3 regions of the Photobacterium sp. genome follow, and region 3 is predicted to be linked to each of the others. Evidence: riboswitches for the same ligand, from Rfam matches in the RefSeq annotation. Region 3 holds a riboswitch; each other region holds the start of a gene.
The links. Region 3 has a riboswitch for lysine ahead of dapA (4-hydroxy-tetrahydrodipicolinate synthase). Riboswitches for the same ligand answer to the same signal wherever they lie in the genome.
Positions count from the first base shown of each region.

Region 1: linked by a shared signal. The riboswitch ahead of lysC (lysine-sensitive aspartokinase 3) and the one ahead of dapA (4-hydroxy-tetrahydrodipicolinate synthase) in region 3 are both predicted to bind lysine.
Region 2: linked by a shared signal. The riboswitch ahead of AC2204_RS12580 (Na+/H+ antiporter NhaC family protein) and the one ahead of dapA (4-hydroxy-tetrahydrodipicolinate synthase) in region 3 are both predicted to bind lysine.

Region 1 is NZ_JBVCPH010000015.1:5,099-15,505, forward strand. It holds gene metH (methionine synthase) at 1-1,617, shown strand, start outside; gene lysC (lysine-sensitive aspartokinase 3) at 1,672-3,051, opposite strand; lysine riboswitch at 3,167-3,353, opposite strand; gene AC2204_RS15845 (pyridoxal-phosphate-dependent aminotransferase family protein) at 3,602-4,720, shown strand; gene AC2204_RS15850 (PglL family O-oligosaccharyltransferase) at 4,800-6,551, opposite strand; gene uvrA (excinuclease ABC subunit UvrA) at 6,617-9,451, opposite strand; gene AC2204_RS15860 (single-stranded DNA-binding protein) at 9,812-10,369, shown strand.
Region 2 is NZ_JBVCPH010000010.1:10,706-21,112, reverse strand. It holds gene AC2204_RS12590 (lytic murein transglycosylase) at 1-305, shown strand, start outside; gene AC2204_RS12585 (H-NS family histone-like protein) at 697-1,092, opposite strand; lysine riboswitch at 1,460-1,643, shown strand; gene AC2204_RS12580 (Na+/H+ antiporter NhaC family protein) at 1,740-3,335, shown strand; gene AC2204_RS12575 (thymidine kinase) at 3,524-4,102, shown strand; gene hisIE (bifunctional phosphoribosyl-AMP cyclohydrolase/phosphoribosyl-ATP diphosphatase HisIE) at 4,227-4,850, opposite strand; gene hisF (imidazole glycerol phosphate synthase subunit HisF) at 4,847-5,620, opposite strand; gene hisA (1-(5-phosphoribosyl)-5-[(5-phosphoribosylamino)methylideneamino]imidazole-4-carboxamide isomerase) at 5,639-6,373, opposite strand; gene hisH (imidazole glycerol phosphate synthase subunit HisH) at 6,397-7,038, opposite strand; gene hisB (bifunctional histidinol-phosphatase/imidazoleglycerol-phosphate dehydratase HisB) at 7,038-8,123, opposite strand; gene hisC (histidinol-phosphate transaminase) at 8,142-9,194, opposite strand; gene hisD (histidinol dehydrogenase) at 9,202-10,407, opposite strand, start outside.
Region 3 is NZ_JBVCPH010000003.1:27,791-38,197, forward strand. It holds gene AC2204_RS04615 (2,3,4,5-tetrahydropyridine-2,6-dicarboxylate N-succinyltransferase) at 1-414, opposite strand, end outside; gene dapA (4-hydroxy-tetrahydrodipicolinate synthase) at 399-1,325, opposite strand; lysine riboswitch at 1,417-1,587, opposite strand; gene AC2204_RS04625 (acetyl-CoA hydrolase/transferase C-terminal domain-containing protein) at 2,092-4,353, opposite strand; gene AC2204_RS04630 (phasin-related domain-containing protein) at 4,772-5,131, shown strand; gene AC2204_RS04635 (wax ester/triacylglycerol synthase family O-acyltransferase) at 5,248-6,912, shown strand; gene AC2204_RS04640 (acyl-CoA-binding protein) at 7,088-7,354, opposite strand; gene AC2204_RS04645 (SDR family oxidoreductase) at 7,419-9,410, opposite strand; gene AC2204_RS04650 (GMC family oxidoreductase) at 9,702-10,407, shown strand, end outside.

The DNA.
Region 1 (10,407 bases), on a different contig from region 3:
GCATCGAAGCCACTGGAAGTGATCGAAGGTCCTCTCATGGCCGGTATGAATGTGGTGGGCGACCTGTTTGGTGAAGGAAAGATGTTCTTGCCACAGGTGGTGAAATCAGCCCGGGTAATGAAACAGGCGGTCGCTTATCTGGAGCCATATATTGATGCCGAAAAGCAAGTCGGGCAAACAAACGGTAAGATCCTGCTGGCCACCGTCAAAGGTGATGTACATGACATCGGTAAGAACATTGTTGGTGTCGTTTTACAGTGCAATAACTACGAGATCATCGACCTTGGTGTGATGGTCTCTTGTGACAAAATACTGAAAGTCGCCAAAGAAAAAAATGTCGATATTATCGGCTTGAGCGGACTGATCACGCCATCACTGGATGAGATGGTGCATGTAGCCAAAGAAATGGAGCGTCAGGGCTTTGATCTGCCTCTTATGATTGGCGGAGCAACCACCTCAAAGGCGCATACCGCCGTAAAAATTGAGCAGAACTACCACGGACCTGTTGTGTATGTTTCCAATGCATCCCGGGCGGTAGGGGTGAGTTCGACGTTACTGTCTGATGAGCGCCGGCCGGCATTTGTTGAGAGTTTAAATAAAGAATATGAAATAGTGCGAGAGCAGTATGCTCGCAAGAAACCACGTACAGCACCAGTGACCCTAGAAGAAGCCCGGGCGAATAAGGTGGTGATTGATTGGGACCGCTATACCCCGCCAGTGCCGGTTAAACCGGGTGTGCATGTCTTTACGGATTTTCCTGTCTCTACCTTGCGCAAATATATCGACTGGACGCCATTTTTTATGACCTGGTCACTAAGTGGCAAGTACCCGACCATTCTTAAACATGAAGTGGTCGGGGAAGAGGCCCGGCGTTTGTTTGACGATGCTAACCGGCTGCTTGATGAGATTGAACGTAATGGCATGATGACAGCAAACGGAGTGTGCGGTCTGTTTCCTGCGAATGCGATTGGTGATGATATCGAGGTCTATACTGATGAAAGTCGCACTGAAGTGTTGACGGTACTTCATGGTTTACGCCAGCAAACGAAAAAGCCGAAAGGGCCAAATTATTGTTTGTCTGATTATATTGCGCCAAAAGAAAGCGGGAAGCCTGACTGGATCGGTACCTTTGCAGTAACCGGGGGAATAGGCGAACACGAGCTTGCAGCGCAGTTTAAAGCGAAAGGTGATGATTACCACGCCATTATGATTCAAGCTTTGGCTGATCGCCTGGCAGAGGCATTTGCAGAGTGCTTGCATGAGAAGGTCAGGAAAGAAATTTGGGGCTATGCGCCAGATGAAGCGTTGGCCAATGACGATTTGATCCGGGAAAAATATCAGGGAATCCGGCCGGCTCCTGGGTATCCGGCCTGCCCGGAGCATACTGAAAAAGGTGAGATCTGGAAATTGCTGGATCCAGAAGCGACGACTGGAATGGTCTTAACGGAAAGTTATGCCATGTGGCCGGGCGCTGCGGTTTCTGGCTGGTATTTCTCGCACCCTGATTCCCGTTATTTTGCGGTTGCGCAGATCCAGGAAGATCAGCGTGATAGTTATGCTGAGCGTAAAGGATGGGATTTAATTGAAGCCGAGAAGTGGCTAGGTCCTAACCTCTAAATACGATGATGATAGAAGCTAAAGGCGCTCTGGTGAGCGCCTTTTTTTTGATTATTATTCAAAAATCTCGCGATGCAGCTCTTTGACTACCGGTTTAGCATCGTGCTCTTTAACTAAGAAGCACAGGTTGTGAGGGCTGGCACCGTAGCAAATCATTCTCAGATTAAAGTCTTCCAGCGTATCGAAAACCTTGGAGACGGAACCTTTCGTATTGCTCATCTGATTGCCAATCAAGGCGACTAAGCAAAGATCCTGCTCGACCTCCACCCGGCATAACTTGGTGAGTTCTTCCAGTGCTTCCGGAGGAAGTTGTGGAGTGCCGCCGCCAGTATCTGTTTGATCCAGGGTTAAGGAGACGCTGACCTCGGAAGTGGTGATCAAATCAACAGAGACTTTATGCTCAGCCAGAATCCTGAACACTTCAGCCAGAAAGCCATAAGCGTGGAACATATTGAGGCTGGTCAGGGTCACCATGGTCTGATTACAGCGCAATGCTAAGGCGCGAAACAGAGGAGCGTCGCTGACACTTTCCCGAATCCAGGTGCCGCCTTGTTCAGGTGCTTTGGATGAGCCGACAAAGACAGGGATCTGTTGACGGATCGCTGGTCGTAAAGTCGACGGATGCAAGATCTTTGCGCCGAAGTTGGCCATCTCATAGGCTTCACTGAAGCTGATCTCTTTGATTGGCTTTGCTTTCGGCGCAATACGAGGATCGGTGGTATACATTCCCGGGATATCAGTCCAGATCTCCAGAGTTGCAGCATCAATTGCCTCTGCCATCAGGGCAGCACTGTAGTCGCTGCCTCCGCGACCCAAAGTGGTGGTTTTACCTTCGGCATCAGAACCAATGAAACCTTGTGAAACGACCACGTGATGGGTAAATAGTGGATTGAGCGCTTGCTGCGATAACTGACGGATCATCTCAGGTTGTGGAATCGCTCTGCCGAAATGGCTGTCTGTGCGCATGACATCGCGAATATCAAAGCGAACAGCATCGATCCCTTGCTCGATCATGATCTGGGTAAAGAGGTGGGTGGAAAGCAGTTCACCATTCGCGACTAACTGATCGGTTAATTGTGCCGAAGTGTGCAGTGCGGCCTGCTCCGCCAGAGTGGCAACCTGATCGAGTAAGTTGTTGACTGCTTCTAAAATCGGGCCTGGCTGCTGCAATTGTCTGATAACAGATTGATGAATGTCAGCCAGACGCGTCAGTAAGGCTAAACGGTGCTCAGGATCTGACACGCCGTTAGCCAGTTCAACCAGGATATTGGTTACCCCAGAGCAGGCGCTGATCAATACTAAACGGGTTTTCGGGGTCGTTTTGATGATCGCGGCGCTACGGCTCATCGCGGTAAAATCGGCAACGCTGGTACCACCGAATTTGGCCACCGTGAACGGTGGTGAAGTGGCTGAATTATGATTTACATGGCTCAAGGTAAGTCTCCCGGTAACAATAAAAATATAATGAGGAAAAGGGAATTTACACGGATAAATATTCCCAATATCTAATTGTCAGGAGAGCAGGCAGGCGAGACGTATGAATAGCGCTACAACCAGAAGCTCTCCACCTTTTACTGATCAAAAATAAAAGGTGACAGCCAGAAGGATTCAACCTTCGAAGCCGATATTACTGGTCCCCTGTCCAGCAATATCTCGGCGTTACTCCCCCTCTCTAAACCGCTTTGGGGTGGGGCCCCGCAGCCTAGATACCTGGATAACGCTCCTCTTCTGTCTTTACCTGATGGCATACTAGCCATCAGGACGAACAAAACTTGTCCTTCATTGAATAGGATCTGCTGTCAGGTTGTCAATCTTTCTCTGGTTATTTATGCAAAATAAATGCAATGAATTGATATTAGTGACCAACGAGACTTGCGACTTAGGCGAATTCCTTTAATACTCTGTAGCTGCATTAGCGTAATTATTCCCCCAACATATAATAAAACAGGGAATTGCTGACCTCTTACCTCAAGGAGAAACAATCATGACAATTGGGAGTTTTTATCCGCCGCAACGTACCCTTATGGGACCCGGTCCATCAGATATTTATCCTCAAGTTTTACAAGCATTGAGCCGTCCGACAGTGGGTCATCTTGATCCCCTGTTCATTGGCATGATGGATGAGTTGAAACAACTGCTGCAATATGCGTTTCAAACCGAGAACACCTTTACTATCGCCGTTTCCGCACCAGGTAGTGCCGGGATGGAAGCGTGCTTCGTCAATCTGGTTGAGCCGGGTGATAAAGTCATTGTTTGCCGTAACGGTGTTTTTGGCGATCGCATGCGTGAAAATGTCGAGCGCTGTGGTGGCCAGGCTGTGTTGGTGGATAATAACTGGGGTGAGCCCGTCGATCCGGTACTGGTCGAGCAGGCACTTGTTGCACATCCGGACGCAAAAATTGTCGCTTTTGTTCATGCAGAAACGTCAACCGGTGCGTTAAGTGATGCTGAGACGCTAGCGAAACTGGCACGTCAGCACGATTGTCTGACGATTGTTGATGCGGTCACTTCCTTGGGCGGGGTGCCTCTTCGGGTGGACGAATGGCAATTGGATGCGGTGTACTCGGGAAGCCAGAAGTGCCTGTCTTGTGTACCGGGCTTATCGCCACTGACATTTTCTCAGCGGGCCATAGAAAGAATACAGCGCCGCACCACCCCCGTACAGAGTTGGTTTCTGGATCAAAGCTTAGTGCTGGCTTACTGGAGCGGGGAAGGGAAGCGCAGCTATCACCATACTGCGCCGGTCAATAGTTTGTATGCCCTGCATGAAGCTTTGGTGCTGCTGAAAAATGAAGGGCTGGAAAATGCGTGGCAGCGGCATAAAGATCAGCATCTTGAATTACGTGAAGGGTTAGAAAAACTCGGGATTGAGTTTGTTGTCGATGAAGCCTCTCGTTTGCCACAACTTAACGCAGTCTATATTCCTGAAGGAGTGGATGATGCGCTAGTGCGTCAGACCTTGCTGGAACGCTATAACCTGGAAATCGGAGCGGGTTTAGGCGTGTTAGCGGGTAAAACCTGGCGGATAGGCCTGATGGGGTATGCGGCCAGAAACGAGAATGTAGCCCTATGCTTAAAAGCTCTGGAAACGACGCTGAAATAATACATACCCGCAGAGATATACGGTATTAAGAGAAACGGCTACCCTGGTAGCCGTTTTTGTTCTGATTGATTAACGAGCTTTACGGGGTCTGTGGCACAGGCTTATTTGGTATCGCCGGTAATACTGACGAAAGGGTAAAGTCATTGCCGGGGAACAAAAATTCAGCCTCTTGCTGGATCTGTCTGGCCTGCGCCTGTTGGTCCAGCAGTTGATACGCCGCGATCAAATTATGATACAGCGCCGGACGTGGCCAGTTGACCGCTTTCTGAGTTGCCCAGTGGATATATTCTTCAATTAAGGTTTCATTGTGATTCGCGGCACCTAACTGCAACTGAGTGAGATGCAAATCCCAGTCAAAACGATTCTGCCACGCCCATGGGTTGTTTACCTGTATCAGATAATCAACATTTACCGGCCGCGTAGTTTCGAATTTGGTCAGTAACCAACCAGAATATAACGTCGTCAGCATAAAACTGGTGACAAGAACAGGCATTAGCAGGGCACAGAATTTTACCGTCAGTACATAGCGCGCGTGGTACTTATGGTATTTCGCCGTCAGGTTATCGACCCAGTAAATCAATATGATAAAGGTTACCCAGTGCACCAGAGAATGGTAAAAGGGGTATTCCAACTGAGTATGTAAAGTAATGGGCAGAAACAGGGCGATTAACCCCAGTTGTGTTCCATTTCTGGCTTTGCGGATCGTGAAGGCGACGGCGGTGGCGGCGGCGAGTAAGGCCAGTAACGGCAATATCCCTCCTTCAGCAGCCCAGTAAAGCAGTTCATTATGCGGATGATCCAGCCCTGAAATACCGTAGTTCTTCTCAGGATCGGCCTGATGCCATTTTGCGGTCTGGATGATATAGGCCGGTTCAAACTTACCATACCCGTAACCCGCCAGTGGCTCTTTACTAAACATCTTATAAGCTTGAGGGATATGAATAGCCCGTGCGCTTTCCAGGCTTACTCGCTCTTCTGCGGGGGACCAGCCGATGGTGTTATTAATACTCCATGAAAAACTTAAGCCGAGCGCAACCATTAACAGCCACATTCGCCATTGTGCTTTGGCGGCAAACTTTCGCAAGTAGGGCAACATGAGTACTACGCCAACAACGGCACCAAGCCATCCGGTACGAGAGCTGAGTACCACGATAATCGGGATTGTAGTAACAGGGGTTAGCAATACAATAAGCTGCTGCCATGACCACTTACCGCGATACATCGGAATACGGGCCAGCAAATAAGCTGACAGCACCAGACCCGTCGCCAGAAAGCTGGCCATCACATTGGGCTGTTGAAATATCCCATAGGGACGATTTTGTTCCGTGTCATAGCCAATGGCATTACCGGGTTCCATCCAGAAAAACTGGTACCAGGCAAAGATCGCCTGGATCCATACCGCGGCTAAGATCAGCCATAACATGCGCTGGCGCTGTTTGTGGGTAAAGGCAAACTGCTGCAATCCGACAAAGAAGAGAAAGCCGGCCCATAATCCAATCAGCCGGTTAGCCACACCGAACCCGTCAGCATCAGGATAAAAAGCCGGGAGTGTCAGTAAGAGGCAACAGACAAACAGAACGACGGTCAGACGCGAATAACGCCAGGTTTTCTGGCGACTGATTTCCAGTAACCCTAAGGCTATGACAAAGCTGAAGGGGATCCAGCTGGCGGCATTAAATGGCAACTCAAGACCGGAGCCTCCGGGGTTGTGCTGGAAGTAATGCATCGCGAGCAAAAAGAGGATCCCCAGAGAGACGATAAAGTATCTCGTGAGGGGTTTGCTGATGCGCTGCTCTGCCAGTTTAGTTCCTTGTAAATGTAACACCGTCATTGTTTATCCGTGCTTGTAGACAGGCCGATGACACTCAGCCTGTCTGTGGCTTATTACCAATTTTATTAACGTGCGTTTGGCAGTAGCGGTTTCAGAAAGTGTGCAGTATGCGACCCAGCCACTTGCGCCACTTGTTCTGGCGTGCCGGTAGCAATAATTTCACCGCCACCACTGCCGCCCTCAGGCCCTAAATCAATGATCCAGTCTGCGGTTTTAATCACATCCAGGTTATGCTCAATCACGACAATAGTATTGCCATGATCGCGCAGGCGGTGCAGTACTGTGAGTAGCTGCTGAATATCATGAAAATGGAGCCCGGTTGTTGGTTCGTCCAGAATATACAGGGTTTTACCGGTATCACGCTTTGATAACTCTCGCGCCAGTTTTACTCGCTGTGCTTCACCGCCGGACAAGGTCGTCGCCGCCTGACCTAAGCGGATATAAGATAAGCCAACATCCATTAATGTTTGTAGTTTTCTCGCGATCGCTGGAACCGGATCAAAAAATTCGCGTGCATCTTCGACCGTTAAGTCCAAGACTTCGTGAATGGTTTTGCCTTTGTAGCGAACTTCCAGGGTCTCCCGATTATAGCGCTGGCTTTTGCACGAGTCGCAAGGAACATACACATCCGGTAAAAAGTGCATTTCCACTTTGATCATGCCATCTCCCTGACAGGCTTCACAGCGGCCACCTTTGACGTTAAAGCTGAATCGTCCGGGTTTATACCCCCGGGAGCGGGCTTCTTGGGTGCCTGAAAACAGCTCTCGAATCGGGGTAAAAATACCGGTATAGGTGGCAGGATTTGAGCGCGGAGTTCGGCCGATAGGGCTTTGGTCGATATCAATGACCTTATCGAAATGTTCAAGATTTCGAATTTCTCGATAAGGTGCCGCCTCACCCGTTGTCGCGCCGTTGAGCTGGTGGTGGGCGATACGGAAGAAAGTGTCGTTGATTAAGGTTGATTTACCCGAACCGGAAACACCGGTCACACAAGTAAACAGCCCGACAGGAATATCAATATCGACATTTTTCAGGTTATTGCCGCTGGCACCCAAGAGCTTCACGGTTTTATCCGGATCGATTGCCACCCGTTGTTCCGGAATCGCAATGGATTTACGGCCGCTGAGGTATTGTCCGGTCAGTGAGTCCGGAGCCTGGAGAATATCTTCGATGGTGCCTTCGGCAATGATATGGCCGCCATGGATACCAGCGCCGGGACCGATATCGATCACATGATCGGCCGCACGGATAGCATCTTCATCATGCTCGACCACAATCACGGTATTCCCCAGATCGCGCAGATGATTCAGTGTCTTGAGCAGGCGTTCGTTGTCTCGCTGGTGCAGCCCGATAGAAGGTTCGTCAAGAACATACATAACGCCAACCAGACCGGCACCGATTTGGCTGGCCAGACGGATACGCTGTGCTTCACCACCGGACAAGGTATCGGCACTGCGAGACAGGTTGAGGTAGTTGAGCCCGACATTGACGAGAAAGTTTAAGCGATCGCGGATCTCTTTCAGGATCTTGTCGGCAATTTGTGCCCGTTGGCCGACCAAGGCCAGATTGTTAAAAAAGTTGAGGGCCTCACTGATACTCATTTCACAGATCTGCGGCAGGTTGGTCTCAGTAATAAAGACATGACGCGCTTCCTGACGCAGCCGCGAACCGTGGCAGCTTGAGCAAGGCTTGGTGGAGACAAATTTGGCGAGTTCTTCGCGCACCGAATTGGATTCAGTTTCACGGTAGCGGCGCTCCATATTATTGAGGATCCCCTCAAACGGGTGGCGCCGGACGGTGATATCGCCGCGATCATTAATGTATTTAAACTCAATGTCGGTTTTGCCTGAACCACTGAGAATAACGGTCCGGATCTTTTTTGGCAGTTCATCGTACGGGGCTTCAACATCAAACCCATAATGCTCAGCCATCGATTTAAGCATCTGGAAGTAATAGAAGTTGCGCTTATCCCAGCCGCGAATGGCACCGCCGGATAAACTTAACTCACCATTTTGCACTACGCGATCAGGATCAAAGTACTGTTGTGCACCAAGTCCGTCACAGGTACCGCAAGCCCCTGCCGGGTTATTGAATGAGAACAGACGCGGCTCGAGTTCCTGCATGCTGTAGCCACAGTGGGGGCAGGCAAAGTTTGCGGAGAAAATGAGCTCATCGGGCTGGCTATCATCCATCGGACAGATCACAACATTGCCGCCGGAAAGTGCTAGTGCCGTTTCAAATGATTCGGCCAGCCGCAATTGAAGATCCTGACGGACTTTAAAGCGATCGACAACCACTTCAATAGTGTGTTTTTTATGTAGCTCTAAGGTCGGAGGATCAGAAAGGTCGCACACCTCATCGTCGATGCGGGCACGGATATAGCCCTGCGCAGCAAGGTTGGCGAGGGTTTTAACATGCTCCCCCTTACGCTCTTTGACGATCGGCGCCAGCAGCATCATTTTGCTGCCCTCAGGCAGTTCAAGTACCTTATCCACCATTTGGCTGACGGTTTGAGCGGCCAATGTCACATCGTGGGTTGGACAGCGGGGTTCGCCGACCCGGGCATAAAGCAAGCGCAGGTAATCGTAAACTTCAGTAATGGTTCCCACGGTAGAACGCGGATTATGTGAGGTTGATTTCTGCTCAATCGAAATAGCCGGTGACAGCCCTTCAATATGGTCGACATCCGGCTTTTCCATCAATGACAGGAACTGGCGAGCATAAGCAGATAACGACTCAACATAGCGGCGCTGACCTTCGGCGTATAAGGTATCGAAGGCGAGGGAAGATTTCCCTGAACCAGATAAGCCGGTGATAACAATCAATTTATCGCGAGGAATTGAGATATTGATATTTTTAAGGTTATGGGTGCGAGCGCCCCTGACGTCTATCTTATCCATGGTATGCGAGCTTTATGGCTGACTAATTGATTCGTCATTATTGCATAGCAAGGAAAAGCTTGAAAGGATGAGCTGTATAAAGATACAGTGTAAAGAGTGAAAATTAGCCAGGTAATTGTCGTTCATGTTTGGTTTTGATTTGCTCTGCCAACCCGGAGTTTCGAGATTGTTATGCAATAACAATGTGTTTTTTGATGATGGATTTAATCCTGATCGGTAATGAATAAAAATTGCGCAGATAACACCGTGTCGGCTCTATGCCTTACCGGTGTCTGCGTGATAAACTGCGCGATTAAGTATAAACTTTGACTAAGCGGCTATTGATAATCAGATAGTACGCGAACAGATTTGGAGTTAAGTATGGCCAGTCGTGGCGTAAATAAGGTTATCTTAGTCGGTAACTTAGGTAATGACCCAGAAATCCGTTATATGCCAAGTGGTGGTGCAGTAGCAAATATTACGATTGCTACCTCCGAATCATGGCGTGATAAGGCAACGGGCGAGCAGCGTGAAAAAACGGAATGGCACCGTGTCGCGCTATTCGGCAAGCTTGCTGAAGTTGCTGGTGAATACCTGCGTAAAGGTTCACAGGTCTATATCGAAGGCCAACTACAGACCCGTAAGTGGCAAGATCAAAGTGGCCAGGATCGCTTCACGACAGAAGTCGTGGTTCAGGGTTTTAACGGTGTCATGCAAATGCTGGGTGGCCGTCAGGGCGGCGGTCAAGGTGCCCCGATGGGCGGCCAACAACAGCAGCAAGGTAACTGGGGTCAACCTCAACAGCCAGCAGCAGCGCCTAAGCAGAACTTTGCGCCGCAACAGCAGCAACAATCTGCACCACAGCAGCAGGCACCTCAACAGCCTCAGCAGCAGTACAATGAGCCACCAATGGACTTCGATGACGATATTCCTTTCTGAGGGTGAGAACCGTGACGTCATAAAAAAAGCAGCGCTCG
Region 2 (10,407 bases), on a different contig from region 3:
TGTCGGGCTGGAATGATGAATATATATGGGGAAGGCAGGTTAAATCCCCTGTGGGAATAGATACATCATTTAAAGGTGTCGAAAAGGAAAAAGCAAGACCTTTAGCGGAATGGCAAAAGCTGGGGGTCAGGAAAATAAATGGGCAAGCACTTCCTAAAGTTAATATTGACGCATGGCTTATTCAGCCTGATGATCAACAAGGGCGTGCATATCTGATTTATGATAATTATCAAACACTATTAAGCTGGAATCGTTCGCATTATTTTGCTTTAGCGGTGAGTCATCTAGCTGACCGGATTCGATAACATTTGTATTTTTTGATTCTAAAAAGAGACAGAGTCAGGTATTAATATCTGGCTCTTTTTCGTGGAATCTAATCGTTTACCAGCCTGTTATCATTATTATTCACATGGTTTTTTTGTTGGTTATTTTCTTTTGTTTCAATGTCTTATGTTTTTAGTGAGTGCGGCAGCCGTGCAGGGATAATAAAAGTTACCGGCTTACTTTCGTGCTTTTTAATGGCTCTTATTAACAGCACCAATGCGTATTGATGTTATTGGTGATTCCGTGAATGGTCTGCAGTGATATGAGAATGGCCAGCAATCATTAGTCGGTTGTTAATAAATAAAATACTTTTACTGAATATAGAAAGCCCGGCATGATAGCCGGGCTTTTATTCAACTGGTATATGGCTTATTAGATTTCGAAATCTTCAATAGATTGACCGGCATCTAACGCTTTCTTCAATGCACTTGGTGTACGACCTTGGCCTGTCCACGTTTTTTCTTCACCATTTTCATCGATGAATTTATATTTTGCTGGACGTGAAGCACGCTTAGCTTTTGGTGCTTTAGCCAGAGTAGAAAGTAATTCTTCTGGGTCGATACCATCAGCCAGAAGCATTTCACGGTAATGATCCAGTTTTTCTTTACGCTCATTCTCTTTCGCAATCTCTTCTGCTTCAGATTCTTCACGTTCAGCGACAACTGTTTGTAGTTTTTCCAGAGCTTCTTGTAGTTGCTCTAGTGTATATTCGCGAGAAAGTGCGCGAAGGCTACGAAGGTTTAATAGCGCTTTCATTACATCAGACATTTTTTATTTCCCGTTAAATTTACTGCCGCATTAATAATAGCAGTCAAAAAGCAATATTTATCAATAATAATACTTTTATAGTGTCAGTGCCAAACAATTTATTTAATTAATAATTAAATATTGTTTGTTTGTTGAATGGATTCTCAATTATGGAAAAATGTAATCACATTTTAGTTTGAAAATATCAACCAAAAAGTGATTCTTCGCTATATATAAATGTCCGCCATTTCATATTCATCGCATTCCAATTTAGGGTGTTATGATTAAAGATTCACCAAGTCGGCAATATTATTCACTATTTCTGTAAAAACTTTCACTTTAAGTTGTTGCAAAAGAGTCGACATTCCGTAGAATGAACCATTCCTTGACTAAGGGTAGAGGTGCATTGTCTAAGAGTAGCAAACTGTAGGGTGATTCCGATGATAGTTTGCGAAAGGAGCCAATGCCGAAGTTAGAAAGGTTTATCAGACCTTCTTGCTGGGGTTGTCACCAAATAGGGGCAACACTGCCATAGTATATAATTACATTAACTATGGAGCGCTACTGTGGGGTCGGGAGAGGTTTATCTTCTTTCCTTATACTCATCTATCACGGTTATTCCCGTGTTCAGCAGTAGATCTCCGACCAGATCGGTTGTAGTAGAGATCATGAATATTGTAGATTTTTCACATTCCTCCATTTCGCTTTTACCACCATTAGTGGCATTGGTATTAGCTGTCCTTACACGTAAAGTATTGGTTTCTTTAGGTGTTGGTGTTGTCTTAGGTGCACTGTTATTAACCGATTTCTCTGCCGGGGCTACCGCAGATTACTTGTTCACAACAGTTAAAAGCGTATTCATCGAAGATGGCGCCATCAATAGTTGGAACATGAGTATTGTGGTATTCCTGGTTTTATTGGGAATGATGACTGCATTGCTGACCTTATCGGGCGGTACACACGCATTTGCCGAGTGGGCACAAACTAAAATAAAAAGTAAACGTGGCGCGAAGCTACTGGCTGCATTTTTAGGTGTTTTCATTTTTGTTGACGACTATTTTAACAGTCTGGCAGTAGGTTCGATTTCTCGTCCGGTTACTGACCGATTTTACGTTTCACGCGCTAAACTGGCTTATATTCTGGATTCAACGGCCGCACCTATGTGTGTATTAATGCCTGCATCAAGTTGGGGTGCTTATATCATTACCGTGATTGGTGGCATTCTGGTATCACATGGTGTGACTGAATATTCTGCATTGAGTGCATTCTTGCAGCTGGCTCCAATGAACTTTTATGCCGTATTTGCTCTGCTGATGGTATTCGCTGTTGCTTGGTTCCAAATTGATGTCGGCTCTATGAAAAAGCATGAAGTGCAGGCAAGTCATGGTTATGGGTTCGATGAAGGCGATGATGACAGTCAGGCTAAAGATCTGAATGATGAGCTTGAAATCGAAGAAAGCCAGAATGGCCGTGTTACTGATCTGGTTATGCCGATTGTAATTCTGATCCTCTCCACTTTCTTCTTTATGATTTATACGGGTTATCAGGCTCTGGATGCAGATGGAATTGCGTTTAATATTCTGGGGGCTTTTGAAAATACCGATGTGGGTAAATCGCTATGTTATGGTGGTTTATTTGGTTTGGTGTCGGCGTTTATTCCTGTGCTGCGCCAGAAAATCCCGATGGCGGATACCGTCAAAACATTGTGGATTGGTGCGAAGTCGATGTTTGGTGCCATTCTGATCCTGTTGTTCGCCTGGAGTATCGGTAGCGTCATCGGCGATATGGCGACCGGAAAGTATTTGTCTACGCTGGTGCAAGGTAATATTGACCCAATGATGCTACCCGTTATCCTGTTCTTGCTATCAGGTGTTATGGCGTTCTCAACAGGAACATCTTGGGGTACTTTCGGTATCATGCTACCGATTGCCGGCGATTTATCTGCTGCGACAGATATTGCTCTGCTACTGCCGATGTTAAGTGCGGTTCTGGCGGGTTCGGTCTTCGGTGATCACTGTTCACCAATTTCTGATACCACCATCCTGTCTTCAACCGGTGCTCGTTGTCACCATATTGATCATGTCTCTACTCAGCTACCTTACGCACTTTCAGTCGCCTTTGTTTCAGCCATTGGTTTCTTAGTGCTCGGCATGACGGGTTCACTGGCCGTGTCATTTATGGCAGCCACTGTCACATTTATTGTGGTTTGTGTAATGCTATCTTGGCTCTCTCGCCGTCCGACAGCGACCACTGCAAACGTATAATACCAGTAACAGATTAGTAATCTGCGACGAAGCCTGCGATGTTTTCGCAGGCTTTTTTGTATCCCGATTGATATAATTTGAGTGTAAAGACAAGAGACTGGATACTGCCCTTTTCATGCGGTATGTTCTTTCATTTCCGGGTTAATTTCTGTAGCATTCCGGCAGTTTTTCAGTCTTTGGGGAGCCTCATGGCCCAGATGTATTTCTACTACTCAGCAATGAATGCGGGTAAATCGACGACGTTATTACAATCATCTTTTAATTATCGCGAACGTGGCATGCATCCGGTGATCCTCACCGCGGCGATTGATACCCGATTTGGTAAGGGCAAGGTCAGCTCTCGGATCGGTTTACAGGAAGATGCGGAGCTATATACGCCCGAAGACGATCTCTGGGATAAACTGCAAGCCCTTCACCGTGCATCCAAAATTGACTGTGTCTTGATTGATGAGTGCCAGTTTCTGACCAAAGATCAGGTGTATCAATTAACGGAAGTCGTCGATAAACTCCATGTTCCGGTTTTATGCTACGGACTTCGTAGTGATTTCCGCGGTGAGCTTTTCGAAGGAAGCCGATATTTACTTTCTTGGGCTGATAAGCTGGTCGAGCTAAAGACAATTTGTCATTGTGGACGTAAAGCAAATATGGTGATTCGTCAGGACGAGTCTGGTCAGGCGATTGCTGATGGTGATCAAGTTGAAATTGGCGGTAATGACCGTTATCTCTCCGTTTGTCGCAAGCACTATAAAGAAGCATTGGGCCGTTAAAAAGCGTCTTGGCTCGGGGAACCGCCGTGAATAAGAAAAAGGAAGCCTGCGCTTCCTTTTTTATAGGTCATATTTTTAGTGAACTCATCCTATTCCTGGGAGTATAACGCCTCATCGTTCCGTTTTATTTATTGTGGCGCTCCTGGAGCTTGGCAGTGATATCGGCCAGTGTCAGATCTTGATCTTGCAGCAGAACAAGCAGGTGATAAATCAGATCAGCCGATTCACAGACTAACTCCGCCTTATCGCCCGACGTTGCCGCAAGCGCGACTTCAACGCCTTCTTCACCCACTTTTTGCGATATACGTTTGGTGCCGCGAGCATAGAGACTGGCAGTATAAGAGGACTCGGGATCAGCACCTTTACGACTAGCCAGAACTTGTTCAAGTTGATGAAGAAACACCAGTGCCGGCTGTTCTTGTTTGCCCTCGGTATCATTGTCAAAACAGGCTGGGGTACCCAGGTGGCAGGTTGGTCCAACCGGCTTTACCTTGACGAGTAAAGTGTCCTGATCACAATCCAGGTTAATACTTTTCAGCTCAAGGACGTTGCCGGAGGTTTCCCCTTTAGTCCACAGGCGGTTCTTGGTACGAGACCAGAAGGTTACCTGTTGGGTTTCTAATGTTTTATTTAAGGCTTCTTGGTTCATGTAACCCAGCATCAGTACCTGGCCGCTGGTGTTATCCTGAATCACCGCCGGGACTAAGCCGTCGACTTTTTCCCAATTAACCGCTGTTACCAGGCTCATAGTCGGATCTCCACATTCTGTTCTTTTAGATACTGCTTAAGTTCGCCAATATTGATAATTTGCTTATGGAAGACAGAAGCCGCCAATGCGCCATCAACATTGGCCTTATTGAAGGCCTCAGCAAAGTGCACCATTTCCCCAGCACCACCGGAAGCAATTAAAGGAACATGGCAGACTTTACGTACCATATTGAGTTGCTTTAGATCGTAACCGTTACGTACGCCATCCTGATTCATCATGTTTAACACGATTTCACCCGCGCCACGTTTCTGTACTTCCTGTACCCAATCGCAGGTTTCCCATTGGGTTGCTTTGGTGCGGGTTTCATCACCGGTAAATTGGTAGACCTGATATTTCCCCGTTTTAGCATCAAAATAGGAATCGATGCCGACCACAATACACTGCACGCCAAACTTATCGGCAAGTTCGGTGATCAAATCCGGGTTTGCCAGCGCAGGGGAGTTGATTGATACTTTATCGGCTCCGTACTGCAAGATACGGCTCGCGTCTTCTGCTGATTTAATACCGCCGGCAACACAAAATGGTATATCAATCACTTCAGCAACACGGGCGACCCAGCTTTTATCAACGACGCGGCCATCACTCGAGGCCGTGATATCGTAGAAAACCAGTTCATCGGCACCTTCTTCGGCGTAACGTTTGGCAAGCGGTACAATATCACCGATGATCTCGTGGTTTCGAAATTGCACCCCTTTGACCACCTGTCCGTCGCGGACATCTAAACAAGGAACGATTCTTCTTGCTAGCATGCTATGACTCCTTGTTTGTTAATTGTTCCAGCACTGGAAAGCATCTTCGGCGGTAAACTTACCATCGAGCAAAGCGCGCCCAACGATGACACCCGCGACACCACTGCCTTTTAAGGCTTCGATATCTTTCAGGCCACCAATACCACCGGAAGACTGGAATTGGACTTGCGGATACCGGGCGCAAAGATCGACATACAGCTCGACGTTAGAGCCGGCAAGTGTGCCGTCACGAGAGATATCGGTGCAGAGTACATGCTTCAGGCCTACCGTCAGGAAGTCATCCAGCAACGCTTCGATACTGACTCCGGAATCTTCTTGCCAGCCTGATATAGCCACTTTACGGTTGCCGTCTTGGTCAATGTTGACGTCGAGAGCTAATACGATGTGCTCCGGACCGTATTTTTCCATCCAGCCCTTAACTAGCTCTGGCTGTTTGACCGCGGTAGAGCCGACAACAACACGTTGTGCCCCGGCTGCCAATAAATCAGCGACGTCTTTTTCGGTGCGAACTCCACCGCCAATTTGAATATTGGCCGGGGTGCTGGCAAGTAAGTGTCGGATCAAATCAAGCTGACGGGCAGAGGTATCTTTGGCCCCTGTCAAATCAACCAGATGCAGCCAGTCGGCTCCAGCCTGGTTATAAAGTTTGAATTGTTCAGCTGGATCTACCTGGTATTCAGTAACTTGTCCGTAATCTCCCTGAAACAGACGAACAACTTGACCGTTAATTAAATCGAGGGCGGGAATAATCATCATAAGGTCCTTTTATGTCGTCCTTACATCTCTAAAAAGTTTTTAATTAGCTGAGCGCCGGCTTTGCTTGACCGCTCAGGGTGAAATTGGACCCCATAGTAGTTACCGCTCTGAATCGCGGCACTAAACGGCTGACCATATTCACACCGGGCGATGGTATAACCCTTTTCTTCGAATGCAGCCTCAGAGACCGGCATGGCATAGCTGTGAACAAAGTAGAAGTAGCTACCCGCCGGGATATCTTTGAACAGCGGGTGACCGTCAACGGGGGTGATGGTATTCCAGCCCATGTGAGGCAGTGGCAAGTCACCGGTCTGCATTTTCTTTATTGGCGCATCGCAAAGGCCAAGGCACGGAACGAGATCGGTACCGCTCTGGCCCTGTTCTTCCGATAATGCCCCAAGTAACTGCATGCCTAAACAGATACCCAGCAGAGGCTTGTCGACTTGTTTAACAAGCTCGACCAGGTCGCGTTCCTGCAGGTTCTTCATCGCTTCGCTGGCGGTACCAACACCGGGCAAAAACAATTTGTCGGCAGCCAGTACGATGCTCGGCTCTTTGCTGACGGTGACCGTGTAGCCCAAGCGCTCGATAGCAAAACGTACTGAAGAGACGTTGGCACAGCCGGTATCAATAATGACGATCTTCTGGTTTTTACTCACCATTACAGCACTCCTTTACTGCTCGGTAATTCGTTACCTTCGACCTGAATCGCCTGGCGCAGCGTGCGGCCGAAGGCTTTGAACAGGCTCTCGACAATGTGGTGGTCGTTATCGCCGGTCGAGGACAGGTGCAGGGTACAGGCCAGAGTATCGGTCAGTGACCGGAAGAAGTGCTGTACCATTTCTGTTGACAAATCACCGACTTGTTCACGACCGAATGTAGCGTCAAATTTCAGGTACGGGCGGCCAGACAGATCTAAGGCACATTGCGCCAGACATTCATCCATAGGCAGGCTGAATCCAAATCGGCCTATGCCCCGTTTGTCGCCTAGCGCTTGTTTTAACGCCTGACCTAAGGCCAGAGCGGTATCTTCAACGCTGTGGTGATCGTCAATGTGCAAATCACCTTTGACGGTGAGTTCCATGCGGAAGCCACCGTGGGTCGCGATTTGATCAAGCATGTGGTCAAAGAATCCCAGGCCAGTTTCAATCTTGTTGCCACCGGTTTCATCGAGATTCACTTTCACCCGGATGTCGGTTTCCTTGGTGGTGCGAACCACTTCGGCGATCCTTGGGGTGGTCGTAAGATCTTTAACGATCTGTTGCCAGTTCATGCTTTTTTCATCGCGGGGCTGCGGATTGTAAAGGATACCGCGAATGGCCATATTTTCAGCCAACTGCAGATCGGTTGGACGATCGCCAATCACGGCTGATGTGGCAAAGTCGACACGACCCTGCTGCAGGTAGCTTTTAACAAGGCCTAGTTTAGGCTTGCGGCAGGTACAGTTTTCATCGTCAAAGTGCGGACAAATCAGGACATCGTCGAATTTTACTCCTTGTGATTCGAAGATTTCCATCATCATGGTGTGCGGCGCGTCGAAGTCCGCCTGCGGGTAGCTATCTGTGCCGAGGCCGTCCTGATTGGTGATCATAACCAGCTTATAGCCCGCATCCTGCAGCTGAAGCAACGCTGGGATCACGAAAGGTACGAGTTTCAGTTTGTCTAAGCGATCGACCTGAAAATCAATAGGTGGCTCAACAATTAAGGTGCCGTCACGATCAATAAATAAAATCTTTTCCTTGCTCACAATGCTTATCCTTTCTGCTTAATTCTGATCTAGTTGCTCTCGGATGAAGGCCAGTGTTTTTTCACACTCATCACGGTTGCCGACACTAATACGAATACAGTTCTTAATGGGGGAGCGCCTAAGAATGATGCCGTGATCCCACAACGCCTTAAATAAGGCGTCTGCATCCGGGAACTTCACCAGTATGTAGTTGCCATAGCCATCAAAAACGTGAACGTTATTTAGCATGCTTAAGCCAGCTTGAAGGTAAGCACGGTTGGCACAGAGATCGAGCACCTGGAATTTGGTTTTTGCTAATCCGGCAGGTGAAAGTGCCTGAACGGCAATGTCAGCCACAGGTACTGGTACCGGGTACGGAGCTATTACTTTTAATAATAGCTCGATAACATCGGCGTTGGCTAAGGTAAAACCACAACGAAGTCCGGCTAAAGCAAACGCTTTTGACAGAGTGCGCAGAATCACTAGATTCGGGTATTGCTCAAGCAGATCAACGGTTGAGGCCTCAGGGCAAAAGTCGATATAGGCTTCATCGACGACCACTAACGCTTTATTGGCCGTCATATCGAGCAGTGCTTCGATATCCTGACGTTTCATCAAGTTACCGGTTGGATTGTTAGGGCTACAAACAAAGACTAACTTGACGCCATCAAGATTGTCATGAATGGTGGGTAAATCCAGCTGCCAATCAGCGGTTAACGGTACTGATTTGGTCGCTATATCGAACGTTTCTGCACTGATGGCATACATGCCATAGGTCGGTGGGCAGTATAGGATACTATCTTGGTTTGGCTCGCAAAAAGTACGAATTAGCAACTCGATGCCTTCATCGGCACCACGCGAAGTCATCACTTGTTCTTTTTGTACGCCGGCATAATCGGCGTAGGCCTGGATCAGATCTACTGGCTGGCATTCACTGTAGCGGTTCAGGCGGTTGCAATTAATGTTGTATTCGTTGGCAAATGGCGATTCGTTGGCATTGAGCCAGATATCGCCACTTCCACCCAGGCGCCGAGCAGACTGGTAAGGCGTTAGTTCGCGCACGGTTTTCCGTGCCAGTTGTGCGATAGTCATGATTACGTTACGCCTCTTTATCGTTAATTTGCGATGTATTACACGCTTCTTGCTGCTGCAACTTCTCGATTCGAATCGTCACTGCGCGTTTGTGTGCATCAAGTCCTTCAGCTTCCGCCATCGTAACCACTGTCGGGGCAAGAATTTTAAGGCCGTCTGCTGTTAATTCCTGTACCGTCATGCGTTTAGAAAAGTCGGCTAAGCCCAGGCTTGAATAGGTACGGGTATAACCGTAGGTCGGCAATACGTGGTTTGTTCCCGATGCATAATCGCCAACCGATTCCGGTGACCAGTCACCTAAGAAAATCGAACCGGCATTATCGAGCAGCGGCACTAACTCTCTTGGGGTCCGGGTTTGTACAATCAGGTGTTCAGGCCCGTAATGGTTAGAAATCGCAATACACTGAGCCAGTGTTTCTGCCACAATCAACAGACTTGAACCTAAAGCCTGACGTGCGATGTCGGCACGAGGAAGTTCTTTAAGTTGTTGTTGGATGGCATCAGCAACCCGATCAGCAATACTAGGATCTGGTGTTACCAGCACGACCTGGGAGTCCGGCCCGTGTTCAGCCTGACTGAGCAAATCTGCCGCAATAAACGCTGGTTCTGCCGTGCTGTCAGCAATGACTAATACTTCAGATGGACCTGCTGGCATATCAATTGCCGCGCCGCGGAAGTCATTGCTGACCTGACGTTTGGCCTCAGTCACAAAGGCATTGCCCGGGCCGAAGATCTTATTGACAGAACTGACCGATTCGGTGCCATAAGCCATTGCGGCAATGGCTTGAGCCCCACCAACATTATAGATGTCTTTGATACCACACAGTTGAGCGACATAGAGGATCTCGTCGGCAATAGGCGGGGGCGAGCATAATACTACCTGAGAGCATCCCGCAATCTGTGCCGGTACGCCTAGCATGAGAACGGTTGAAGGCAGCGGTGCACTACCTCCCGGAATGTAAAGGCCTACTGAATTGATCGGACGGGTGACCTGTTCGCAAACGACGCCTGGCTGAGTCTCAACGCGCAGGGTATCCACCTTTTGTGCCTGGTGGAATGTTGCGATATTTTGATAAGCCTGCTGCAGCGCTTGTTTCATCTTATCGCTTAAGCGTGATGATGCCGCACTGACTTCTTGTTCAGAAACGCGAATCGACTCAGGCCGTACGCGGTCAAATTTTTCTGTCAGATCGAGCAGGGCTTCATCACCACG
Region 3 (10,407 bases):
CGCAGAGAGGTGGACATTCTTGCCGATTTGGGCACACGAGCCGACAAGGGCATGGCTGTCGACCATGGTACCGCTGTCGACATAAGCGCCGATATTAATGTAGGCCGGTGGCATGATCACAACGCCCGGTGCCACATAAGCACCGCGGCGAACCGCTGATCCTCCCGGAACCAGACGAACCCGTTCTTCCGGCGAAAACTGTCGCGGACTCAGGTTATGTTTGTCAATTGTGCCTGGGTATGCCGGTCCGAAACTGATCAGTTCTCCGGCTGAGAATGCGGCTAGGATCCCCTGCTTCACCGCAGCATCGGCGTGCCAGTTTCCTTTCAAATCTTGGGTCGCAGTGCGTATTTCACCGCGCTCAAGTTGATCAAGTAAAAGTTTCCAGTCCGGGGTTACTACTGATTCAGACATGTTTTCATCCATTGGTGTATTGCCGCATCGGCATTTAAAACAGGGGTTAACTCTGGCATCTCTTCGATGTAAAGCGGGGGACGCAGTCCAGGATTATCAAGGCGGCCCTGACGCTGCATTAGTGCCTTTACCGGGATCGGGTTGGAGGCACAGAACAAGCTGTTGCTGGCTTGTTGCCATAAGGTCTTGAAGCTTGGAGTTGTTTGGCTAAGGCTCTGGCGAACATAGTGTGCAGTGGCTTCAGGCCAGGCGTTGGCGGCCACCGATACCAGGCCGCAGGCGCCGGCGGCAACAAAATCGACCAGCAGGCCATCATCGCCGCAGTAAAATTGTAGCGATGGAGCTGCCTCGCGGTAGCGGGTAAAAGCCTCAACGCTGCCACTGGCTTCTTTCACTGCCCATGCATTGGGATGACTTGCCAGTGAACCCAAGGTTTGCTCATCAAGGGCGACACCGGTGCGTGAAGGTACGTTATAGATCATGCATGGCCAGTTGCTCGCATAAAGCAGACTGTTAAACCACTTCAACTGGCTAGCGGCACCGGGCTTGGCGTAAAGCGGAACGGGTATCAGCAGGGCATCGACAGAAAAATCCCGCAAAAAATCCAGCCATTGCATTTGTTGCTGCAGTTGAAAACCGCCGACACCCACCATGAGTGGAACGGAAAGATCCAGCGCACAGACATGGCGGATCACATCCTGCTGTTCAGTCGGTGTTATTGCCAATGCTTCGCCGGTACTACCGAGGATCAGGATCCCATTCCCGGCTGCCTCTTGTTCTTTGGCAAGCTGGGTCAGGGTTGGATAATCAATAGATTCATCGGAGTGGAACGGGGTGATGAGGGCCGTCCATAGTGTAGTGTGTTGTAAGCGTTCATTCCCGATTACAGGAATAGAATTTTGATTAGACATCTCTCATCCGAACTTTTTGATATCAGTTCAGAGAGCTTGGTTTTGCGAAGGCGCCAGTGACAATTAGCCACTTGGGGGGCGATAAAACACAAACACCAGAAGCTCTCCACCATAGGTGACAGCCCTGAGGATTCAGCCCCAGCGACCGATAAGCCTTGCCTCCAAAAGCAAACTTATCTCGGCGTTAATCCCCCTTATCTGTGGTCACGGGTAGTTGGATACCTCGAACAGATTACCTGGTTAACGCACCTCTTCTGATCCCAAAAATCTGGGATGGCTTGATTCAAACATCAACGTGGTTATGTGTCAATAACAATGTGAATATTTATGCAGCATGGTTTCATCTTCCGTCATAGCTGATGCGGGCCATGTTCATTTAGCAAATAGCATTTTGCGCAAGTTATTTCTGTATTTACTCTCAATTGAGAAAAGAAAGAAAGCACAACTGCTTTCTTTCTTTATAGGAGGGTACTTTGTTTGGCGCGATGTGGAATGTCGTGCTATTTAGTTTTTCTCGCCTTAGGTTTTAAAGGCTGATCGCCAATCGTAGTTTTGCCCGGACAAATTCTCTTTACCGGACACTTTGGGCAGCCCCAGATTGCTGCATAGGGGCAAAGCGCCATTACTTTGTTCTTTTTTGTCATTGTTAATATACCTCGCACAACGTCAGTTGTTCATATTGGTAAGTTCATATTTACCGATTGACTCTTCAGTAAATCGATGAATAACGACCGGATTATTGCTTTTGTTTTACCGCTTAGGTTGATTATTTAGATAACTCAGCAGTCAGTAGTCGTTTCGTTATATGTTCTTGCAGATTTTTAGGGTTATCTAGCCCCATACGTTTTAGCAAAGGTATAACGGTCTGACTTGGCTTTGGTGCGGTAACTACCTGCCATAAGCATTGCATTTTCCCTTTGCGAGAGGCGGATTTACTCTTCAGTGATTTCAATGCTTTACCCAGTTTCAATTCTTGTTCAGTAAAGCTGCAGCCAAAGGGAAACGGGCCGAAGACCTCTTTTTGTGTATATGTTTGGTAGATCTTAGCAATGGCTTGCGGAGTGTTATTGCAGAACTCTGCAGGGATCTCATAATTTTTCGCGACTTTACCTGCAGCTTTGGCTTTGTTAAGTAGCTCTTGCTGGAAGCGAGAATCAGAAATTTTGATCAGTTCGGTATAAACGACATGATCCGGTTTGCTGCGCAGATCAGCAATACCATATTCAGTGATAACAATGTCACGCAGTTGGCGAGGAATGGTCGTATGGCCGTAGTTAAATAATATGTTGGATTTCAGTTTACCGTTTCGTACAGCGCAACTACGTAGTTTCATGATCGAGCGTGAATCTGGCATCTGATGCGACTGCGCGACAAAGTTGTACTGACCGCCAACACCACTCACCACCTGACCGTTTTCCAATGCATCTGAAATAGCAGAGCCATTCAGTGTGACCATCATTGCTGAGTTAATAAAACGGGCATGTTTACGCTGAGCTTGTTTGAGCTGTTGGTTTCCAATGAAGTGATCATAAAGATCATTGACGTAGTTAACACTGGTCATGCAGAATTTCTTATGGTCCGCGTCACTCATGTTATTAAGGGCATCATAGAAATCTTTCGGCCCGATGAAGAATGCACCATGCATGACGACACCACCAGTCAGTGCATCGCCTAAGCAATATTTAGTGATCCACTGTAATGCTTCAGCATTTTTCAGGTTGCCGGCAAAGCTCTGTTCGCCGATGTGCAGCAGGCCGTCAATGAGCTCTACAGACGGTTTGAAAACACCAATTCGTTTTAGATAAGTGACATCGTTATCAGTTAATACGGTTGAGATCGCATTATGATCCTGCAAAATTAGCAGGGTAGAAATAGTGACCTGAGTGGTAATTTTCTTTTTGTTGAGTAAGGTCTGGATCGTCAGATCTTCAAAGACTTCACGCTTTAACACCCCGGCATTATACAAATGCATAAAACCATCGACCATTAACTCGCTGCAACCATATAAGCCTTCCACAAAAGTCCCAGTGTCACCGACAGTTTTACAGATAGGGAACTTCTGCTCTACCTGCAGATCTTTCATGAGTTGCGTATACAGTGAATTTTGTTTGTGGCGTAGCAATGTACTGTAAGTCAGTGCGCTGCTTAAAGAGCCAATCCCCACTTGGAGGGTGCCGCCGTCTTTAACCAGTGTGCTGGCATAAAAGCCTATCATATGATCTTCTGGTGAAATACTGGCGTGAGGCGCGGCGAACAAAGCGTAATCTTTATGATCTTGCTGTAAATTTTGGTCTAAAACCAAATCAAAGACATTATCAGCGACTTCGGCATGGTTTTGCATGAAAGGCATATTGGAGTTGACTTCAGCGACCATCGCCACATTTGTCCCGTTTTTTTGCAGTTCGTCCATTACCGGTGCAAAATCGAGAGCCAGATCAGAATTACTGCATAAGCTGTAGGTCGTTACGCCGTTAATGGTGCGCTTGGCTACAAGCTGGGCAACGACATTGACGCCTTTGTCTAACAGATCACGAACGGCATGAGTATAGTTTGTACTGGTGTAATTTTGTTGTTGAGGACTGTTTAAGAAGCTTCCTGCTTTAAAGAAAAATTCGTTGATGGCTATGTTGTCTGGTACTGCTCCTTTTCTTAAATCAAGTATGTAGTCAAGATCAGGTACATTAGCAAATTCACGATCGACAAAAGGTTTCAGAAATTGCTTTTCTAGTGAATTTTTTCCGACAGGCTTTTCAAGAGAAATACCCGTTTCTATATTCAGTGAAATAGAAGGATCGGATTTAGCTCTTTGGTAGAGTGCATTGACAAAAGCGATCGGTTTACCAATGGCAAGCGGTAGACCGAGGACAATGTTTTTTCCCACGTGTGCAATAATACTGTCTACAAGTTCGTCTGGATGAGCAAGTAGCTCAGCAGGTGGCTTGACGTCACCGATTGCTTCATCCGTAGGAATTGTGGATTGCATAGAAAGGGATTGAGTACTTGTTCCAACCAGCTCCAGTACTGACATAGCGAAGTCCTTTTGTGATGTATTAGTATTGGCCATGAAATATTGTGATTATTTTTTATTTTATTTTTATTATTTGTCTACTATTAAGAATAGAGCCATAACTCTAGTTGTCTAACAACTAATCACTTCTTATTTCATTTAATTGATACCAATCACAAATATCACTCTGTTGCATAGGAATAACTGATTATATTGTTAAGTCTATAAATAATGCCAGTCAAAGAATTAATCAGTTAAGGTATTGAAGTTAATGTTTTTATTTGTTTCTTTCTGGAACTCAGTTTTTTGTGATCTGGATGCTTTAAAAGAATTAAAATTAGAAAGAATGATCTAATTTTAATTGTTACCCTCGTTGATTGGTAATAGACGTCTTCTTTATTATGTAAGTCTAAGAAGATAATAAATAAGGTGAAAATTCATGATGTTTGGAACAATAATTAAGAGTGTAAATCCAATGACTGCTTTCGGTGAAGGCATCGTCCGTAATGTTTTCCTTGCTGGTTTAGGCGTTTACAGCAAAGGCAAGGAGCAGAGTGAACAAACTCAGCGTTTACTTGCCACTCAATTTAACGGTTTTGTTGAAAAGGGTACTGACGTCGAAGCTGAAACATTGCAGCGTGTTGAAACAACGAAATCGGCCGTCTTCAATAAAGTCGAAACTCAGGTTAATCAGGTTATCCGTTGTACTAGTGGGATTGATCGTACTAGGCTATTAGAATTGGAAAACAGCGTTGATGAACTGACTACAGCTGTCGATAAGTTAATGCAAAAGAAATAACTGTTCCACTTAATTGCATTCTCTCTGATACGAACAAGTACTTTTTCTCAACGCGGATCTAGTGCTTATTGTTTGGGGTAGATTAGTAGACATACAGGATTGATAAAGGAACATCTATGCCAAATTTGTCTCTTCTTGACTTAAGTTTTATTATTTTTGAGTCGGCGAAAACACCGATGCATGTGACAGGGCTGGTTGTTTTGGATCCGCCTAAAGAGCAAGCTGCCACGTTTGCTCAGGATCTTTACGCGCACTTTTTGCAACAAACAGATGTGACAGCCCCGTTTAACTGGAAATTGGATTGGTCATTTACCGGCAAGCCGAGCTGGAAAACCGTGCGTACTGTAAATTTAGAAGACCATTTACGCATTACCATGCTGCCATCACCGGGTACTGAGCAGCAGTTACAACAAGTCGTTGGCCGTTTGCATAGCCAGGTATTGGATCGCAATAAACCTTTGTGGGAAGTCTGGCTGATTGGTGGGCTTGAAAATAACCGCGTGGCACTGGTTCTGAAGGTACATCACTCAATGGTTGATGGTGTGCGTGCCAGCAGAATATTTACTCATAGCTGTGCAACGACGGTTGAAGAGTCTTTCACGAAACCGCTCTGGCAACGTGATTTACGGAAAACAGCCTCTGAGCGAACAGCAGAAACGCATTTGACCGACATGGTGATGAAGACGGCAAAGCAGGCTTCTAAACAGGTTTCGCTTATTCCTTCGATGCTCCGTCTTGGCAGTAAGTTGGCTTTAAAAGCGGTAAACCTGGCTGACAGCGATCTTAAAATCCCGTTTACTGCACCGAAAACGCCGTTTAACCTCAGTCCCAAACGCAGCCGGGCGGTAAGTCTGGGGCAATTTCCGATTGCCAAATTAAAGCAGCTGAGTCGTATTACTGGAGCGTCGATGAACGATGTGCTTTTCACTGTCAGTGATATAGCCTTGAATCAATATTTAAATGATCGCTCATTGCCGCTAAGAAAGCCCCTGGTTGCTATGATGCCGATGAATTTACGTGGTAAAGGTGAATTAGAAGCTAAGGGCAATAAAATGTCGATTGGCCATGTTGAACTTGGCCGGCCAGGTTTATCACCGCTTGAGCGTTTAGAAGCTATTCAGCAGGCTACGTCCGATCTGAAAAATGAAGCGTTGAATATCTCTCCTGACGCCTACATTAATTACTCCCAGTTAGTCAATGGCGTTTCATTAATCAGTGGCAAGCTTGGTCTCAATAGCTTTATTCCGCCAGCAAGCAATCTGTTGATTTCTAATGTTCCAGGTACCGACGATCGCCTTTATTTTATGGGTGCAGAAGTAAAAGAACAGTACCCGGTATCACTGTTAATGCCTGGCCAGACACTTAATATTACTTTCTATAGCAATGCGGGTACGATGTATTACTCACTGGTTGCATGTAATCAATCGTTGCCTGGCTTCGAAGTGATTGCCGGCTATATGGAAGATGCGCTGCGTGAGCTTGAACAAGAAGTGATGGATGCGGCTATTTCAACAGTCGCTGAACAGATTGAGCATAATGACGATGAAACGCTGGCAGTGGAAATGGCTGTAACTGCAGCGCGTAATTCGTTAAGGCCTGAGGATGATGAATTTGAACGTTTATATTTAGAGAAGCAGAAACGAGTAGAAGAATTAGAAAAACAATTAGAAAAATTAACTGAGATGCTTTCTGTGACAGTAGAGGTAGATCCCCAGGCTGAAGCAATAAACCAAGATAACATTGGAAATGATAGCGATACAAAAGTCGTTAATCTTTTATAAATACATTATAAAAATCGGGATAATTGTCCCGATTTTTATTAATAGTAAACGACCGAGTTGATTTTATTTTTTATAGCTTTGATGCCGCGATAGATATTGCGGTATTTTTTTGCGCGAGAATAAGGCCGCATTTGCGGCCTTGGTTATTTATGTTGCTGTCTTGATGAATCAGCGTTTATGCGTAAGCCTCTATTATTTTAGATACTTTATCAATGTACTTCTGCATTGCAGTATCTGCATCCATGCCTTTGCGCTTTTCCCACGCTTCATATTTTGCCGCGCCTTTGAAATCAAACATACCTGGGCGCTTGCCGTGTACATCGCCGTCAGTTGCTTGCTTGAAAAATGAATACAAAGCCAGCAACTCATCGTTGGATGGGCGTTGAGTAAGTGCTTTCACCTCTCGCTGGGCTTGTTCAAAACTTGCTTGTAAATCTGCCATGATTATATTCCTTTAATTAAACTTTTATTATCTAGCCAGCTAAAAGACTGGCAACTAGAACCGGTTATAAATGGATGCCACGGAGTAATGCCGAGAAGGCGATTAGCTCTGCCGAAGAGGCTCTTTCTGTTTTCTGTTCTTCATCTTGCTCGTTCTTTTTTGAATCAGGGAACATGCGGAAGCTGCTGTTCATGATAATCTCGGCGAGTTTCGGGAATAGCGCATGTACGATAGCACCAAAAATACCGAGTTTCGTCGCAATGCGCTTGGGCTTATCAATGATTGCGGTTGCTAACAGATCGGCAGCCTCGTCGGGTGATAACGTTGGGACCGATTCGTAGATTTTGGTTGGTGCAATCATCGGTGTTGCTACCAATGGCATGTTAATGGTGGTGAAATTAACATTCACATCGGAGTACTCTGATGCGGCACAGCGAGAGAAAGCATCCATTGCCGCTTTCGAGGAAACGTACGCAGAGAATCGCGGCGCATTCGTTAGCACGCCAATTGAAGAGACGTTGATAACGTGACCACCTCCTTGTGCTTCCATGCTTGGCAGTAAACCGAGAGTCAGCTTCAATGCTCCAAAGTAATTCAGCTGCATGGTGCGCTCAAAGTCGTGGAAACGATCGACGGAATCGGCGACGGAGCGGCGGATTGAGCGACCGGCATTGTTAACGAGAATATCGACGCGGCCATGTTCCGCGAGCACATCTGCAACCAGGGTATCGACTTGTTCGATACTTGATAAATCGCACTTGTATGTGTGAGCGATGCCGCCGCGTTTTTCAACTTCTTCTCTGGTGAGGGCCAGTTTCTCTTCGTCACGAGCAACTAACACCATTTCGGCACCATTTTCAGCCAGTTTATAGGCCGTTGCCTGACCAATACCGGAGCTTGCACCAGTGATTAGGATGATTTTGTTGGCAACGCGACCTTTCAAGCTGTGATCACCAGAGATCTCCGGATCCAGGTGACGCTCCCAGTAGTCCCAAATGACAGGCGCATAAGTTGGAAGGCGAGGGCACTCAATGCCTGAACCTTTCAATGCCATTTGGGTTTCACGGCAATCAAAATCGGTCGGGTATGTGAAAAACTGCAGAGCAGAAGCTGGAATACCTAAGTCTTTCATGGTGACGTCAGCAATTTGCTTAATCGTCGGCAATGAAAGAATGGCGTTCTTAACCTGGTTCGGGATAAAACCAAACAGTCTTGCATCAAAGCGTAGTGCCATGCGAGGAGCATGACCGGCTTCAGCAAAAATGTTGAGTACTTCGCCAGAACGATAGGGTTTTGGATCCGTCAGGTGGAAGCAGCGCCCATCAAGATCTTCCTTATGAGCAATATGATCTAAAGCATCAATAACGTAATCGACAGGTACAATATTCAGACGTCCGCCTTCGAGACCAATGGTCGGCACCCAGGCAGGCAGCACATTACGAATGCGCTGTAGCATCTTAAAGAAGTAATAGGGCCCGTCGGCACGCTCCGCAATCCCAGTTTTAGAATCACCCACAACCATTCCGGGGCGATAGACGCGAAACGGTATTGAGCACTTATCACGTACGACCTTCTCTGACAGATGCTTGGTCGAGAAGTAAGGGTGGTCAAGGTTTTCGGCTTCATCAAACATGTCTTCGCGGAAGTGGCCTTCATACAAACCGGCCGCAGCGATAGAGCTGATATGATGAAAACAGCCTGCATTCAGTGCGATGGCAGCATCAACCGCATTTTGAGTGCCGGCAATATTAACCGCTTCCTGAATTTCAGCTGTGGCTTTAAGATCGTAGATCGCTGCAAGGTGAAAGAAATGAGAAATATTGCCCTTAAGCGCGGCGATATCAGCTTCTGATAAACCTAAACCTTGCTTAGTCAGGTCTCCCTGAACCGGCATGACACGACCAGCGGGTATATCCCACTGTTGTATGCTGGATGCTAAACGATCTCGTGCCAGCTGATCGTGACAGAGTACATAAATGTCACCCTCGCGTTTTAATAATCGGGTGATCAGGTTACGGCCTAAAAAGCCCGTACCACCAGTCAGAAAATATGCCATGGGTTCTCCTTAAATGTGCCAACTGAGGCAAAAAATATTCCTTTTCGTAATATAACTTACACTGGTCTGAGTTGTTGTCTTTAGGCAATATTGAAATTCATTAAATAGATCACCTTTTTATTTGTTATCACTGAATCATTTACATCTTTTTAAGAAATGAATAAGTTTTTCCATAGTTTAATCTATGATTGATTAGAGAGAAAAAAATAAAGTACAAGGTTACTGTCTTTGTAAACTATTGGATTTCGAAAATGGCTGGCATAATTATTACGAGAAAATTGAGAGGATGTTATGTATGACTTCGTAATTGTAGGAGGAGGCTCTGCTGGGTGTGTGCTTGCCAATAGATTGTCTTCCAATCCAAAAATCAAAGTATGCTTAGTCGAAGCCGGGCCAAAAGATTCCAGTTTGATGGTTCATGTGCCATTAGGGTTAATTGGAATGATGCATTCAAAGAAGATGAATTGGCGTTATTACACTGAGCAGGAACCGAACTTACAGGGGCGAAAACTGTTTTGGCCACGTGGTAAAACATTGGGAGGCAGTAGCGCTTCCAATGCCATGTGTTATGTCCGGGGACATGCGCAGGACTACGATGAGTGGGAAGCGTTGGGAAATCATGGCTGGAGCTATGATGACGTGTTGCCATACTTCAAAAAATCCCAACATCAGGAACGTGGCGCAGATGCTTACCATGGTGTCGGGGGGCCATTAAATGTTGCTGATCTACGGAGTAAAAACCCGTTGTCAGAGGCCTTTATCGAAGCGGCAAAACAAGCCGGACATACTATAAATCAAGACTTTAATGGCAAAGAGCAGAACGGTATCGGCTACTATCAGGTGACGCAAATAAATGGCCAGCGCTGCAGTGCAGCGGTGGGCTATTTACGTCCGGTTGAAAAGCGAAAAAATCTCACTATTATTACCGACGCCCTTACTACCAAGGTGGTGTTTGACGGAAAGACGGCGATTGGTATTGAGTACCTTAAAGGTGGTG